4 linked regions of the Variovorax paradoxus genome follow. The protein of the gene in region 2 interacts with the protein of the main gene of each other region in a pairwise test. Links are inferred from orthologs where the notes say so. Each region holds a gene or a part of one and is shown on either strand. Other genes may lie near its edges.

What was found.
Region 1: the proteins of AACL56_RS04245 (region 2) and AACL56_RS18400 interact in binary tests that used the Escherichia coli proteins (3 or more experiments, as listed by UniProt). The link is inferred for Variovorax paradoxus from one-to-one orthologs.
Region 3: the proteins of AACL56_RS04245 (region 2) and ftsA interact in binary tests that used the Escherichia coli proteins (3 or more experiments, as listed by UniProt). The link is inferred for Variovorax paradoxus from one-to-one orthologs.
Region 4: the proteins of AACL56_RS04245 (region 2) and ftsZ interact in binary tests that used the Escherichia coli proteins (3 or more experiments, as listed by UniProt). The link is inferred for Variovorax paradoxus from one-to-one orthologs.

What each region holds. Positions count from the first base shown.
Region 1 is NZ_LR743507.1:3,953,290-3,957,018, forward strand. Bases 428-3,409 are described here. They hold AACL56_RS18400 (helix-turn-helix domain-containing protein), read right to left. Parts: upstream 2,418-3,409; coding sequence 1,437-2,417; downstream 428-1,436. Other genes in these bases: ispG (flavodoxin-dependent (E)-4-hydroxy-3-methylbut-2-enyl-diphosphate synthase), read right to left, coding at 428-1,437; pilW (type IV pilus biogenesis/stability protein PilW), read right to left, coding at 2,410-3,264; rlmN (23S rRNA (adenine(2503)-C(2))-methyltransferase RlmN), read right to left, coding at 3,269-3,409. Outside these bases: hisS (histidine--tRNA ligase), read right to left, coding at 1-141; more of ispG, read right to left, coding at 157-427; more of rlmN, read right to left, coding at 3,410-3,729.
Region 2 is NZ_LR743507.1:900,131-903,799, reverse strand. Bases 150-3,071 are described here. They hold AACL56_RS04245 (rod shape-determining protein), read right to left. Parts: upstream 2,172-3,071; coding sequence 1,128-2,171; downstream 150-1,127. Other genes in these bases: gatA (Asp-tRNA(Asn)/Glu-tRNA(Gln) amidotransferase subunit GatA), read left to right, coding at 2,686-3,071; gatC (Asp-tRNA(Asn)/Glu-tRNA(Gln) amidotransferase subunit GatC), read left to right, coding at 2,387-2,686; mreC (rod shape-determining protein MreC), read right to left, coding at 150-951. Also shown: more of mreC, read right to left, coding at 1-149; more of gatA, read left to right, coding at 3,072-3,669. UniProt on the Escherichia coli protein: Forms membrane-associated dynamic filaments that are essential for cell shape determination. Acts by regulating cell wall synthesis and cell elongation, and thus cell shape.
Region 3 is NZ_LR743507.1:1,651,044-1,654,614, reverse strand. The notes cover bases 1-2,824. They hold ftsA (cell division protein FtsA), read right to left. Parts: upstream 2,116-2,824; coding sequence 886-2,115; downstream 1-885. Other genes in these bases: AACL56_RS07375 (cell division protein FtsQ/DivIB), read right to left, coding at 2,144-2,824; ftsZ (cell division protein FtsZ), read right to left, coding at 1-718. Also shown: more of AACL56_RS07375, read right to left, coding at 2,825-2,932; AACL56_RS07370 (D-alanine--D-alanine ligase), read right to left, coding at 2,935-3,571. UniProt on the Escherichia coli protein: Essential cell division protein that assists in the assembly of the Z ring. May serve as the principal membrane anchor for the Z ring.
Region 4 is NZ_LR743507.1:1,653,189-1,656,750, forward strand. The notes cover bases 1-2,815. They hold ftsZ (cell division protein FtsZ), read left to right. Parts: upstream 1-708; coding sequence 709-1,923; downstream 1,924-2,815. Other genes in these bases: ftsA (cell division protein FtsA), read left to right, coding at 1-541; lpxC (UDP-3-O-acyl-N-acetylglucosamine deacetylase), read left to right, coding at 2,228-2,815. In the rest of the region: more of lpxC, read left to right, coding at 2,816-3,151; AACL56_RS07395 (hypothetical protein), read left to right, coding at 3,166-3,342; AACL56_RS07400 (hypothetical protein), read left to right, coding at 3,410-3,562. UniProt on the Escherichia coli protein: Essential cell division protein that forms a contractile ring structure (Z ring) at the future cell division site. The regulation of the ring assembly controls the timing and the location of cell division.

The sequences.
Region 1 (3,729 bases), 3.1 Mb from region 2 along the record:
TTCCAGGATCGGCGTGCGGACGTTGCGGTACGCAAAGCGGCCCATCAGGTCGCGCACGGTGGCCTCGAGCCATTCCCAGCGCGCCGATTCGGGCGGCAATATGTCGTTCATGCCTTTGACGGCATTCAATTTTTCAGCCATGAGTCTGCGGAGGTATCAGGCCGCGACAGCGTGTTCGCCGCCGAAGCGCTTTTCGATGTAGGTTTCGACGAGCTGGTGGAACTCGTTGGCGATATTGTCGCCGCGCAGCGTGAGCGCCTTTTCACCGTCGATGAAGACCGGCGCGGCAGGTGCCTCGCCGTTGCCGGGCAGGCTGATGCCGATGTCGGCGTGCTTGCTCTCGCCGGGACCGTTGACGATGCAGCCCATGACCGCGACCTTGAGCGTTTCGACGCCGGGATACTTCTTGCGCCAGACCGGCATCTGCATGCGCAGGTAGTCGTCGATCTGCTTGGCCAGTTCCTGGAACGTGGTGCTGGTGGTGCGCCCGCATCCGGGACAGGCGGTGACGCTCGGCACGAACACGCGCAGGCCCAGCGCCTGCAGGATCTCGGAAGCGATCACCACCTCCTGCGTGCGCGACTCGCCCGGCTGCGGCGTGAGCGACACGCGAATGGTGTCGCCGATGCCCTCCTGCAGCAGGATCGACAGCGCCGTGGCCGATGCCACCGTGCCCTTGGTGCCCATGCCGGCCTCGGTGAGGCCGAGATGCAGCGCGTAGTCGCAGCGGCGAGCCAGTTCGCGGTAGACCGAAATCAGGTCCTGCACGCCGCTTACCTTGCACGAAAGGATGATCTGGTTGCCATCCATGCCCATCGACTCGGCCAGCCTGGCGGATTCGATGGCCGAGGTGATGAGCGCCTCGTACATCACCTGCTTGGCGTCCCAGGGCTGGGCGCGGCCGCTGTTGACGTCCATCAGGCTGGCGAGCAGTTCCTGGTCGAGGCTGCCCCAGTTCACGCCGATGCGCACCGGCTTGTTCCAGCGCATCGCCGCGTCGATCATCTGGCCGAACTGCTTGTCCTTCTTGTCGCCCTTGCCCACGTTGCCGGGGTTGATGCGGTACTTGCTCAGCGCTTCCGCGCAAGCCGGGTAGTCGGTCAGCAGCCGGTGGCCGTTGTAGTGGAAATCGCCGACCAGCGGCACGTCGATGCCCATGCGATCGAGCTGCTCGCGGATGTACGGCACCTGCGCCGCCGCTTCCGGCGTATTGACCGTGATGCGGACCATCTCGGAGCCCGCAACGGCCAGCTCCTTCACCTGGATGGCCGTGCCGATGGCATCGACCGTATCGGTGTTGGTCATCGACTGCACGCGCACCGGTGCGTCGCCACCGACCGTGACCACGCGCGGGCCCCAGACCACGCGGGCCTGGCGCGAGCGTCGCGCCTTGGGCGCGGCCGATTCGATGGGCACGGGAAGGCTGTCGTCCGTCATCACTTCACCTCGAAACGCGCCACGCCGCCACCCTTGGTGACAGGCTTCAGATCGAAAGGTTGTCCGCGAACCTGCACGTCGACGCTGGACGCACGGCCCACCACGACCGACAACGGCAGCGTACCCGACAGGCCGACCGTTTCGCCGGCCTTCAGGCTGCGGCGTAGCAGTTGCTTGCCGCCGGCTTCCGTCACGGTGATCCAGCATTCCTCGCGTGCAACGAAGACGAGTTGCTGGCTGCCTCCAGCGACTGGAGCCACCGGCGCGGAAGCCGCTGCCAATGGGGCCGCAGCAGTGGCAGCGGCGCCGCCGGGTATGGCGGATGCCATGGGTGCAGCCGGAGCATTCGTGCTCACAGGACCGCTCGGCGCCACGATCTGCGCGGGAACGGTTTCGGCCACGACGCCGGAAGAGCTCGACGGGGCGCTTGCCGCAGGGTCGTTGGCGGCCGAGCCGGCGTCGGCGCTGCTGCGAGCCGTCAGGCGTGACACCGAGGCGCCGATCTGGTCGAACACCGACTGCGGAAGCCAGAAGAGCGCGCCGGCCCCCACCAGCAACAGGAGGACCACGGTGAGCAACGTACGCGAAGGCAGGCCGCTCGACCGGCTGCTGCTGCCGCTCCAGCGCGGCGTGCCCGAGGAGATGTTTGTCTTGAGCGTGCGGTCGGCCTCCGCAAGCGACACCTTCTGTGTCGTGGGCAGCTTGGCCAGCACCGGCGCCGGATCGATGCGCAGTGCGCGGCACACGCTGCTGGCCAATGCGCGCGCAAAGACCGGATCGGGCAGCGAGGCGATGTCGTCCGCCTCGAGCGCAAGCAACTTCTGCGGCGGCACCTTCAACGCGGCCGCCACCATCTCGATGTGCAATCCGTGGGCTTCGCGCGCCTCGCGAAGCAGGTCGCCGGCCGTCTTGTGCGTGATGTCGCCTTCCTCTAGCGGCTGTGCCACGGAAGTGCCGAACTCCGAAACCCGATCAATCATTGAAATTCCCGCGCTCGTACGCTGATGCCTCCCGCGATTGGGGGAAACGTCGTTGCAACTGGCCTCCCAACTGCGCAGCGGCCTCGCGGTTGTTGAGCTTTCGTTCGATCCTGATGCCGAGCCAGAGCGTTTCGGCACTGGCTGCGGAACTGTTGTTGACGCGGCGAATGTAGAACTGCGCACGCGACCACTCTTCGCGTTGGGCGAGCACCGATGCGAGATTGAAGCCGACCACCGGATTGCCGGCGTCGATCTCGTACGCCTGCATGAGGCTGCGCTCGGCCTCGACGCGCTGGCCCGCCTTGAGCTGGCACACGCCTTGGGTCATGAGCGTCTTGGCGCGGTCGGCATAGCTCGGCACGGCGAGCGCTTCGTTGAACTGCGTGGCAGCGTCGCCAAAGCGGTTCTGCTGGCACAGCAGCCAGCCGTAGTTGTGGCGCGCATTGGCGTCGCGCGGATTGATGGCGATGGCGCGACGGAAACTGTCTTCCGCAAGGCCGGCGTCGTCCAGTCGCATGTAGACCAGGCCACGCAGGTTGTAAGCATCGGCATTGTTCGGATCAGCGGCCAGCGCCTGCTTGATCTCGTCGAGCGCGACCGTCGTCTGCCCTTGCTCGAAGTAGCCGGACGCGAGCTCCATGCGAAGGCGAGCGCGGCGCTGCCGCGAACTCTCGTCCGATTCGGTCACGATCTCGTTACCCTTGCTCGAACTGCTGTCGGCCAAGGAGGTTGTGGTGGTCCGCGTGTTCACGCAGCCCGAGAGCAGTAACGCCACGGCGACGCCGGCAAGGCCCACGGCAAGCAGCCGCTGCGCATTCACGGTCGTCATCGGAAAGGCCATGCTCATTCTGTCAATGCTCCTGGGGTGCGGTCTTGCGAACCGGATGCAAAACGATGGGTCGCTCTGCAGCGCGGCGCTGGGCCATGCGCTCGGCCGCACGGGTGCGGTCCTTGACGTCGCCGGCGAGTTGTCCGCATGCGGCGTCGATATCGTCACCGCGCGTCTTGCGCACGGTGGTCACGATCCCGGCTTCGCTCAGCATCTTTGCGAATGCCAGCACGCGAGGCTGCGGCGAACGCAGAAGGCCCGACGCCGGGAACGGGTTGAAAGGAATCAGGTTGAACTTGCACGACACGTCGTGCGTGCGCACCAGCTCGATCAGTTGGCGGGCATGCTCGGGCTGGTCGTTGACGCCATCGAGCATGCAGTACTCGAAGGTGATGAAGTCGCGCGGCGCATGCACGAGGTAGCGCTTGCAAGCCTCGAGCAGTTCTGCAATCGGGTACTTGCGATTCAGCGGCACGAGGTCGT
Region 2 (3,669 bases):
CTCTCCCGGCTTCTTCTCGTTCTTGCCGGCCCCGGGCTTGCCCTCGGGCCGCTTGCGCGGCGCGGCAGCCGGTGCGGGCGGCGGCGGCGCGGCCGGATTGCCCGTGGGTGCGAGCACCAGCACGTAGCGCGCAGCGGTCACGTGGGCCAGCGGCACGCAGTAGATGCGCGCGAAGGCCGAATCGGCGCGGCGTTCGATGCGCTCGATCTTCGCCACCGGCAGGCCGGCGGGGTAGATGCCGTCGACACCGCTGGTGGAAAGCAGGTCGCCCTCCTGCAGGTCGGCGTTGGCGGCCATGAAGCGCAGCTCCAGCCCGCCGCCGTGGGCCGAGGCATCGCCGAAGGCCACGCTGCGCACGCCCGTACGGGTGTTCTGCACGGGAATGGACAGGTCTCGGTCGATCACGAGCGTGACCTCGCTCGTGAAGGGCAGCACCTGGGTGACCTGGCCGAGCACGCCGCGCGAATCGATCACCGGCGAGCCGGGCTGTATGCCCTGGGCGAGCCCCTGGTCGACGACGATCTTGCGGGTGTAGGGGTCGGCCGCGTCATAGAGCACCTCGGCGGCGCGGCCCGGCGTGGTAGTGGTCTGGCGCAGCTCGAGCAACTCGCGCAGTCGGGCGTTGTCCTGCGCCAGCGTGTCGGCCTGGGCGGCGCGTTCGGCCTGCATCATGAGTGCCTTGCGGGCGTCTTCCTCGTTGCGCTGCGCGGTCTGCAGGTCTTCGAGATAGCGCCCGCCACCGAGCACCACCTGCACCGGTTTCAGCGCCACCCATTGCACCGGGTACAGCACGGCGCCGAAGGCCGCGCGGATCGGCTGAACGATGTGGAAGCGGGCGTCCGCCACCATGAGGAACAGGGCCAATGCGCCGAAGAAGATCAGCTTGCTGAGCGCCGACTGCCCCTGGTTGAACAGGGGTGGCGCTGTGCGATCGAGCGTGCCCAGAGGCATGAATTCGGCCTAGCCTAGTTTTCACCGCGCCGTGCGCGACTTGCAACGCAGGAAATTAACACACGATCCATTGCCAGGAATACCGCGGAACCGGCTTTGCCGGGCCGCGGGCATTGCCCTGGGCAGGGGATTGGCGCAACGACGCGAAGTGCGCGAAGCCTGGGGGTGTACCTTGGTTATTCGCTCGTGAAGATGCTGCCGAGACGGTCCATGCGCTCGAGAGCGATGCCGCAGCCGCGCACCACGCAGGTCAGCGGATCTTCGGCGACCAGCACCGGCAGGCCGGTTTCCTCGGCCAGCAGGCGGTCGAGGTCGCGCAGCAGCGCACCGCCGCCGGTCAGCATCATGCCGCGCTCGGCGATGTCGGCGCCCAGTTCGGGAGGGGTCTGCTCGAGCGCGTTCTTCACGGCCGAGACGATGTTGTTGAGCGGATCGGTCAGGGCTTCCAGCACTTCGTTGCTGCTGATGGTGAAGCTGCGCGGCACGCCTTCGGAAAGGTTGCGGCCCTTGACTTCCATTTCCTTGACTTCGGAGCCCGGGAAGGCCGAGCCGATGTTCTTCTTGATGACTTCGGCCGTCGGCTCGCCGATCAGCATGCCGTAGTTGCGGCGGATGTAGTTGATGATGGCTTCGTCGAAGCGGTCGCCGCCCACGCGGACCGAGCCCTTGTAGACCATGCCGCCCAGCGAGATGACGCCCACCTCGGTGGTGCCGCCGCCGATGTCGACCACCATCGAGCCCGAGGCTTCGCTGACGGGCAGGCCGGCGCCGATGGCTGCCGCCATGGGTTCCTCGATGAGGTAGACCGACGTGGCGCCTGCGGCCTCGGCCGCGTCCTTGATGGCGCGGCGCTCGACCTGAGTGGAGCCGCAGGGCACGCAGATGATGATGCGGGGGCTCGGCGTGAGCAGCGTGCGCGGGTGCACCATCTTGATGAACTGCTTGATCATCTGCTCGGTGATCACGAAGTCTGCAATGACGCCGTCCTTCATCGGGCGGATCGCCTCGATGTTGCCGGGCACCTTGCCCAGCATGGCCTTGGCCTCGCGGCCGACGGCCTGGATCACCTTCTTGCCGTGCGGGCCGCCTTCGTGGCGGATCGCGACGACGGAGGGCTCGTCCAGCACGATGCCCTTGTTGCGGGCGAATATGAGGGTGTTGGCGGTGCCGAGGTCGATCGCAAGGTCGGTGGAGAAGTACCGACGGAAAGCTCCAAACATGTGCGGAATCCTCTGAGCACGGCCTGCGCATCGGCAGGTCGTCGCTCTATTTTTTGAGTCGTTTGACGGGGTGGATTGATCGTTTTTGGCGCAAAAGCCGGCGCGTTCGCGGGGGTTGCGGCAAAGGCGGGATAATACCCGAATCCCCTCTGATTCCTGTATTAGCACCCGCTTCGGCGTGCGATTCCCCCCGCTTTTTTGGGCCGTTCCGTTCTATGTCACTTTCCGCTTCCGATATTGCGCGCATCGCCTCGCTGGCGAGGCTGCAGCTCGCTCCTGACGAAAGCGAGCGCATGCTCAGCCAGATCAACGGCTTCTTCGACCTGGTCGAACGCATGCGTTCCGTGGACACCTCCGGTGTCGAGCCGCTGGCCCATCCCGTGGCCGCCCTCGAAGACATCACGCTGCGCCTGCGCGACGACGTGGTGAGCGAACCCGACAACCGCGAAGCCAACCAGAAGAGCGCCCCGGCCGTCGAAGCCGGCCTGTTCCTCGTGCCCAAGGTGATCGAATGATGAGCAGCGGTGAATTGCACCAATTGAGCGTGGTCGCGCTGGCCAAGGCACTGGCCGAGCGCAAGGTCTCGGCCGTCGAGGCTTCGCAGGCTTTCCTGGGCCGCATGAAGGCCCACGAGTCGCTCGGCACCTTCGTCGACGTGAACGAAGAAGCCACGCTGGCCCAGGCCCGCGCCGCCGACGCGCTGATCGCCGCGGGCAACGCCCCGGCACTGGCCGGCGTGCCGATCGCGCACAAGGACATCTTCGTCACCACCGATTTCGCCACAACAGCCGGCTCGAAGATGCTCGCGGGCTACCGCTCGCCATTCGACGCGACCGTGGTGAAGCGCCTGGCCGAGGCCGGCGCCGTCACGCTGGGCAAGCTGAGCTGCGACGAGTTCGCGATGGGCTCGGCCAACGAGAACGTCGCCGTGCCCGCAGTCGGCCACGACAAGGCCGTGCCGGTGCGCAATCCCTGGAACCGCGAGCGCATTCCGGGCGGCTCGTCGGGCGCCAGCGCGGCCGCCGTTGCCGCGCGCCTGGCCCCCGCGGCCACCGGCACCGACACCGGCGGCTCGATCCGCCAGCCCGCTTCGTTCTGCGGCGTGACCGGCATCAAGCCGACCTATGGCCGCGCCTCGCGCTACGGCATGGTGGCCTTTGCCTCGAGCCTCGACCAGGCCGGCCCGATGGCGCGCTCGGCCGAGGACTGCGCGCTGCTGCTGTCGGCCTTCTGCGGTCCCGACCTCGACCGCGACTCCACCTCGCTCGACAAGCCCGCCGAAAACTTCGGCCGCTCGCTGAACGACTCGCTCGAAGGCCTGCGCATCGGCGTGCCGAAGGAGTTCTTCGGCGAAGGCGTCGCACCCGGCGTGCGCGCGGCGGTCGATGCGGCGCTTGCGGAGTACGAGAAGCTCGGCGCGAAGCGCGTCGAGGTGAGCCTGCCGCGCACCGAGCTGTCGATTCCCGTGTACTACATCCTGGCCGCGGCCGAGGCGTCG
Region 3 (3,571 bases), 750 kb from region 2 along the record:
CGATGCGCGCACGGTCCGGGCCTGCAGCGGCTGCCGTGCCCATCATGGCCTTGCCGGGTTCGCCCATTACGGTGCGCACGTCTTCGAAGTCGACGTTCACGCCGCCGTACTCGTTGATGATTTCCGAGATGCCGCCCACGGCGTTTTTCAGCACGTCGTTGGCTTGCGCGAAGGCTTCGTCCTGCGTGACGTCCTCGCCCAGCACGTCGAGCAGCTTCTCGTTGAGCACCACGATGAGCGAGTCGACGTTGGCTTCGAGCTCGGTCAGGCCGGCGTCGGCATTGGTCATGCGACGGCCGCCTTCCCAGTCGAAGGGCTTGGTGACCACGCCCACGGTAAGGATGCCCATTTCCTTCGCCACGCGCGCGATCACGGGTGCAGCGCCGGTGCCGGTGCCGCCGCCCATGCCGGCCGTGATGAACAGCATGTGCGCGCCGTCGATGGCCGCGCGGATGTCGTCCACCGCGAGCTCGGCCGCTTCACGGCCCTTGTCGGGCTTGCTGCCGGCGCCCAGGCCGCTGGTGCCGAGCTGGATGATCTTGTGCGCGTTGCTGCGTTGCAGTGCCTGCGCGTCGGTGTTCGCGCAGACGAACTGAACGCCCTGCACGCCGCGCTCCATCATGTGGGCGACTGCATTGCCGCCGCCACCGCCAACACCGATCACCTTGATCTGCGTGCCCTGATTGAACTCTTCGACTTCGATCATTTCGATGGTCATTCTTAACTCCTTGAATCTTGCAGTTGCCGTTTTGTATCTGTGAATATTTTTGCCGTGACGAGATCAACGATGCGCACGTCAGGATGGTGGACCTGTTCGTCGCCATCGCTCGTTGAAATGCATGGGTGGACTGCCACGCGCGAGCCACAGTGGAGACTTGATCATCGTCAGAAATTCCCCACGATGAAGTCCTTGAAACGTCCGAATGCAGTCTTTACCGACCCATTCTTCTGTGCGACCTTGAAGCCGCGCATGCGTGCGAAGCGAGCCTCTTCGAGAAGGCCCATGACTGTAGCGGCGCGAGGCTGTGCAACCATGTCGGACAACGCGCTGGAATACTTCGGGATGCCTCTTCGCACGGGCTTCAGGAAGATGTCCTCGCCGAGCTCGACCATGCCGGGCATCACCGCGCTGCCGCCAGTGAGCACCACGCCCGACGAAAGCACTTCCTCATAGCCCGACTCGCGCACCACCTGCTGCACGAGCGAAAAGATTTCCTCGATGCGCGGCTCGATCACGCCCGCCAGAGCCTGCTTGCTCAGCATGCGCGGGCCGCGGTCGCCCAGGCCGGGCACCTCGACCTGCGTGTCGGGGTCGGCCAGCAGCTGCTTGGCATAGCCGTTCTCGACCTTGATGTCTTCTGCATCCTTGGTGGGCGTGCGCAGCGCCATTGCGATGTCGCTCGTGATGAGATCGCCCGCGATCGGGATCACCGCCGTGTGGCGGATCGCGCCGTTGGTGAAGATCGCCACGTCGGTCGTGCCGGCGCCGATGTCCACCAGCACCACGCCGAGCTCGCGCTCGTCTTCCGTCAGCACCGCCTGGCTCGAGGCCAGCGGGTTGAGCATGAGTTGGTCGACCTCGAGGCCGCAGCGGCGCACGCACTTGATGATGTTCTCGGCCGCGCTCTGCGCGCCGGTCACGATGTGCACCTTGGCTTCAAGGCGCATGCCGCTCATGCCGATCGGCTCCTTCACGTCCTGGCCGTCGATCACGAACTCCTGCGGCTCCACGAGCAGCAGCCGCTGGTCGCTCGAGATGTTGATGGCGCGCGCCGTCTCCACCACGCGCGCCACGTCGGCGGGCGTCACTTCCTTGTCCTTCACGGCCACCATGCCGCTCGAGTTGATGCCGCGGATGTGGCTGCCGGTGATGCCGGTGTAGACGCGGCTGATCTTGCAGTCGGCCATCAGCTCGGCCTCCTTCAGCGCCTGCTGGATGCTCTGCACCGTGGCATCGATGTTCACCACCACGCCACGCTTCAACCCGTTGCTCGGCGCGATGCCGAGGCCGGCCAGCTTGAGCTCGCCGCCGGGCAGCACCTCGGCCACCACCACCATGACTTTGGCGGTGCCGATGTCGAGTCCTACGACCAGGTCTTTGTATTCTTTGGGCATTGATATGTCCTCGATTCCTCGGTATTCGCTACTTGATTTTTCTTGGGGCCTCTGGCGAGACCGTGGTGACGCCGCGCAGCCGCAATGCATACGCGTCGTTGTGGCGCAGGTCCGCGCCCTCGACATCCGCCACCGTGCGGCGGTACTGGCCCGCGACCTGGGTCACGGTCTTCAGGAACCGTTGCAGCCGGGCGGTCACCTCTTCGCTCTGGCCGCGGCCCAGTTCGATCTCGGCACCGCTGTCGAGCACCACCTTCCAGCTGCCACGGCTCGACAGCGTGAGCTCGTCGATGCCCAGGTCGTAGGGCTGGAACTGCGGCTGCAGCACGCGGTACATGCCCAGCACCTGACCGGCCTGCTCGATCGGTCCGTCCAGGCGCGGCAGGTTGTCGTCCACCTCGGCCACGTTGGCCTCGAACACGTCGCCGAAACCGTTGATCAGCTTCGAGCCCGCGTCGTCGCCCCATGTGGCCACGGGCACCTGCTCGGTCAGCGTCACATGCAGCCGGTTCGGAAACTCGCGGCGCACCACGGCGCTGCGCACCCAAGGCACCGACTCGAAGGCCGCGCGCGCGCGCGCCAGGTCGATGGTGAAGAAGTTGCCCTTGAGCTGCGGCGCCACGTTGGCACGCAGCGTGACGGCGTTGTTGTGCGTCACCTCGCCGTCCACCTTGATGCCGCCGATGGGGAAGAACGGCTGGCGCAGCACCCACCAGGCGCCCGCCGCCAGCAGCATGAGCGCCACCATCGCGAAGGCGATGTTCGCGACGATGTTCATGAGCTTGACGTCGAAGGGCGCGGGGATGCTGTCGGCCATGGCTATCGCGAGCCTCCCGTGGCGTCGAGCGACGCCGATGCCAGCACGCGCACGCACAGCTCCTCGTAGGGGATGCCCGCGGCGCGCGCGGACATCGGCACCAACGAATGGCTGGTCATGCCCGGCGAGGTGTTCATCTCCAGCAGGAAGGGCTTGCGGTCGCTTGCGCGGATCATCACGTCGGCGCGGCCCCAGCCGCGGCAGCCGAGCGTGCGGTACGCAGCCAGCGCGATGCGCTGGATCTCGTGCTCCTCGGCCTCGGGCAGGCCGCTCGGGCACTGGTACTTCACGTCGTCGGTGAAGTACTTGTTCTGGTAGTCGTAGGCGCCCTCGGGCGCGCTGATGCGCACCACCGGCAGCGCGCGCGCGTCCAGCCCCTGGCCGAGCACAGCGCAGGTCACTTCCTCGCCTTCGATGAATTCCTCGCACAGCACGTCGGCGTCGTACTTCGCCGACAGCGTCACCGCGTCCTGCATCTGCGAGTAGCCCTCGACCTTGGTCACGCCGATGGAGGAACCCTCGCGCGGCGGCTTCACGATCAGCGGCAGGCCGAGCACGTCGGGCACGGCCATGACCTGCTCGCGGCTTTGCTGGTCGAACGCCAGGCGCACGTACTTGGGCGTCGGCAGGCCGTCGGCC
Region 4 (3,562 bases), 750 kb from region 2 along the record:
CCCGATCGCGGGCGATCTCATCACGAGCGACATCGCAATGGCGCTGCGCACGCCCACCAAGGATGCAGAAGACATCAAGGTCGAGAACGGCTATGCCAAGCAGCTGCTGGCCGACCCCGACACGCAGGTCGAGGTGCCCGGCCTGGGCGACCGCGGCCCGCGCATGCTGAGCAAGCAGGCTCTGGCGGGCGTGATCGAGCCGCGCATCGAGGAAATCTTTTCGCTCGTGCAGCAGGTGGTGCGCGAGTCGGGCTATGAGGAAGTGCTTTCGTCGGGCGTGGTGCTCACTGGCGGCAGCGCGGTGATGCCCGGCATGGTCGAGCTCGGCGAGGACATCTTCCTGAAGCCCGTGCGAAGAGGCATCCCGAAGTATTCCAGCGCGTTGTCCGACATGGTTGCACAGCCTCGCGCCGCTACAGTCATGGGCCTTCTCGAAGAGGCTCGCTTCGCACGCATGCGCGGCTTCAAGGTCGCACAGAAGAATGGGTCGGTAAAGACTGCATTCGGACGTTTCAAGGACTTCATCGTGGGGAATTTCTGACGATGATCAAGTCTCCACTGTGGCTCGCGCGTGGCAGTCCACCCATGCATTTCAACGAGCGATGGCGACGAACAGGTCCACCATCCTGACGTGCGCATCGTTGATCTCGTCACGGCAAAAATATTCACAGATACAAAACGGCAACTGCAAGATTCAAGGAGTTAAGAATGACCATCGAAATGATCGAAGTCGAAGAGTTCAATCAGGGCACGCAGATCAAGGTGATCGGTGTTGGCGGTGGCGGCGGCAATGCAGTCGCCCACATGATGGAGCGCGGCGTGCAGGGCGTTCAGTTCGTCTGCGCGAACACCGACGCGCAGGCACTGCAACGCAGCAACGCGCACAAGATCATCCAGCTCGGCACCAGCGGCCTGGGCGCCGGCAGCAAGCCCGACAAGGGCCGTGAAGCGGCCGAGCTCGCGGTGGACGACATCCGCGCGGCCATCGACGGCGCGCACATGCTGTTCATCACGGCCGGCATGGGCGGCGGCACCGGCACCGGCGCTGCACCCGTGATCGCGCGCGTGGCGAAGGAAATGGGCATCCTTACCGTGGGCGTGGTCACCAAGCCCTTCGACTGGGAAGGCGGCCGTCGCATGACCAATGCCGACGCCGGCCTGACCGAGCTCGAAGCCAACGTCGACTCGCTCATCGTGGTGCTCAACGAGAAGCTGCTCGACGTGCTGGGCGAGGACGTCACGCAGGACGAAGCCTTCGCGCAAGCCAACGACGTGCTGAAAAACGCCGTGGGCGGCATCTCGGAAATCATCAACGAGTACGGCGGCGTGAACGTCGACTTCGAAGACGTGCGCACCGTAATGGGCGAACCCGGCAAGGCCATGATGGGCACGGCAGCCGCTGCAGGCCCGGACCGTGCGCGCATCGCCGCGGAACAGGCCGTGGCCTGCCCGCTGCTCGAAGGCATCGACCTCTCGGGCGCCAAGGGCGTGCTGGTGCTGGTGACTGCATCGAAGGGCTCGCTGAAGCTGAACGAATCGAAGCTGGCGATGAACACCATCCGCGCCTACGCTTCGCCGGACGCGCACGTGATCTACGGCGCCGCCTATGACGACAGCCTGGGCGACGAGATGCGCGTGACCGTGGTGGCCACGGGCCTGTCGCGTGCCGATGCACGCCGCCAGGCACCGACGCTCGAAGTGATCCGCACCGGCACCGACAACATCCCGTTCACCGTGCCGACGCTCGGTGGCGTGGGTCACGCCGGCGTGGGCGGCGGCAGCCAGCCCAACTACGACGGCATGGCCGTCCCCAGCGTGTGGCGCACGAACCGCACGATGGCCGCCGCGAAGGTGGACGCGCTGTCCTCGGGCGGCATGGACGACTTCGAGATCCCGGCCTTCCTGCGCCGCCAGGCCGACTGATACTGGCTCGCCCCCAGGCTGCGCGCACTTCGTGTCGCTTCGCCAACCCCCTGCCGGGGGCGACACCTGCGGCCCGGCAGAGCCGGTTCCGCGGTGTCTCGCGAAGAGGCCTGCGTACGCAGAGGGCACGAGGGTTCGCAAGGGGTTCGGGAAGACCTGAAAGGGACTTCCGCTGGCTCTACACGCTGCGTTCACTTCGTGCCCTTTGCGTCCACCGCGGGGGCTTTTCATAGAACCCATGTCTATCGGTGCCATAGCCAGGGGCATAGGGCGTCATGCCCGGCACGCGCCTAAAATCGCGGGCGTGCTGCAACAACGAACCCTCAAGTCGATCAGCCGCGCCGTGGGCGTGGGGCTTCACAGCGGCCAGCGCGTGGAGCTGACGCTGCGACCGGCTCCGGCCGACACGGGCATCGTGTTCCGGCGCGTCGACCTGCCGGAACCGGTCGACATCCGCATGACGGCCGAGTCGGTCACCGACACGCGCCTGGCGTCCACGGTCTCCACCGGCGGCGCGAAGGTGCAGACCGTCGAGCACATCATGTCTGCCTGCGCGGGCCTGGGCATCGACAACCTCTACATCGACATCACGGCCGACGAAGTGCCGATCCTCGACGGGTCGGCCTCGTCCTTCGTGTTCCTGCTGCAGAGCGCGGGCATCGCGCTGCAGAAGGCGCCGCGCCGCTTCATCCGCGTGACCCGCAAGGTCGAGGTGCGCGAAGGCGAGGGCGCCAACGAGAAGTGGGCGAGCCTGGAGCCGTACCACGGCTACAAGCTCAGCTTCGAGATCGACTTCGACCACCGCGTGGTGAACTCCACCGGCCAGCGCGTCGAGTTCGACCTGGGAACCGGCTCCTACAGCCGCGACATCGCGCGTGCACGCACATTCGGCTTCACCAAGGAGGTCGAGTACATGCGCAGCAAGGGCCTCGCGCTCGGCGGCGGCCTCGACAACGCCATCGTGATGGACGACACCAAGGTGCTCAATGCCGGCGGTCTGCGCTACGACGACGAGTTCGTGAAGCACAAGATCCTCGACGCCATGGGCGACCTGTACATCATCGGCAAGCCGCTGCTGGCCGCGTACACCGCGTTCCGCTCGGGCCATGCGCTCAACAACAAGCTGCTGCGCGAACTGCTCTCGCACAGCGATGCCTACGAAGTCGTGACCTTCGAGGACGAGAAGCGCGCGCCGCGCGGTTTCGGCGAAGTCGCGCGGGCCTGGTAGGCCTCGCCTCCACGATGCTCCTTTTCCGCTGGGCCATCCTGCTGCTCCTGCTGGTGGCCGGCGTGTGCTTCGCGTTCTATGCGGGCACCGGGCAGGTCAAGTACCGGCGCCTGGGCTGGATCGTGCTGAAGTGGACGCTGCTTGCGGCATTCGGCTTCTTCGCGGTGCTGATCGCCGAGCGCATCGCCTAGTTTGCATCGCCGGTCGCATGTCCGGAAACGGCATGCCGCATGGCACCGCGCCGCGCACGATGGCGCCATGAGCACATCCACCCCACCCACCCGCAATCCGTTCGGCGTGCAGGATGCGCCCGATCCGGACGGTGACGACATCGATACGTTCGCGGCCGGTGTCCGGCTCGACGGCTCGGCCTCCGACGACAACGCGAATGGCTGGGGCATCGCGCGAGAC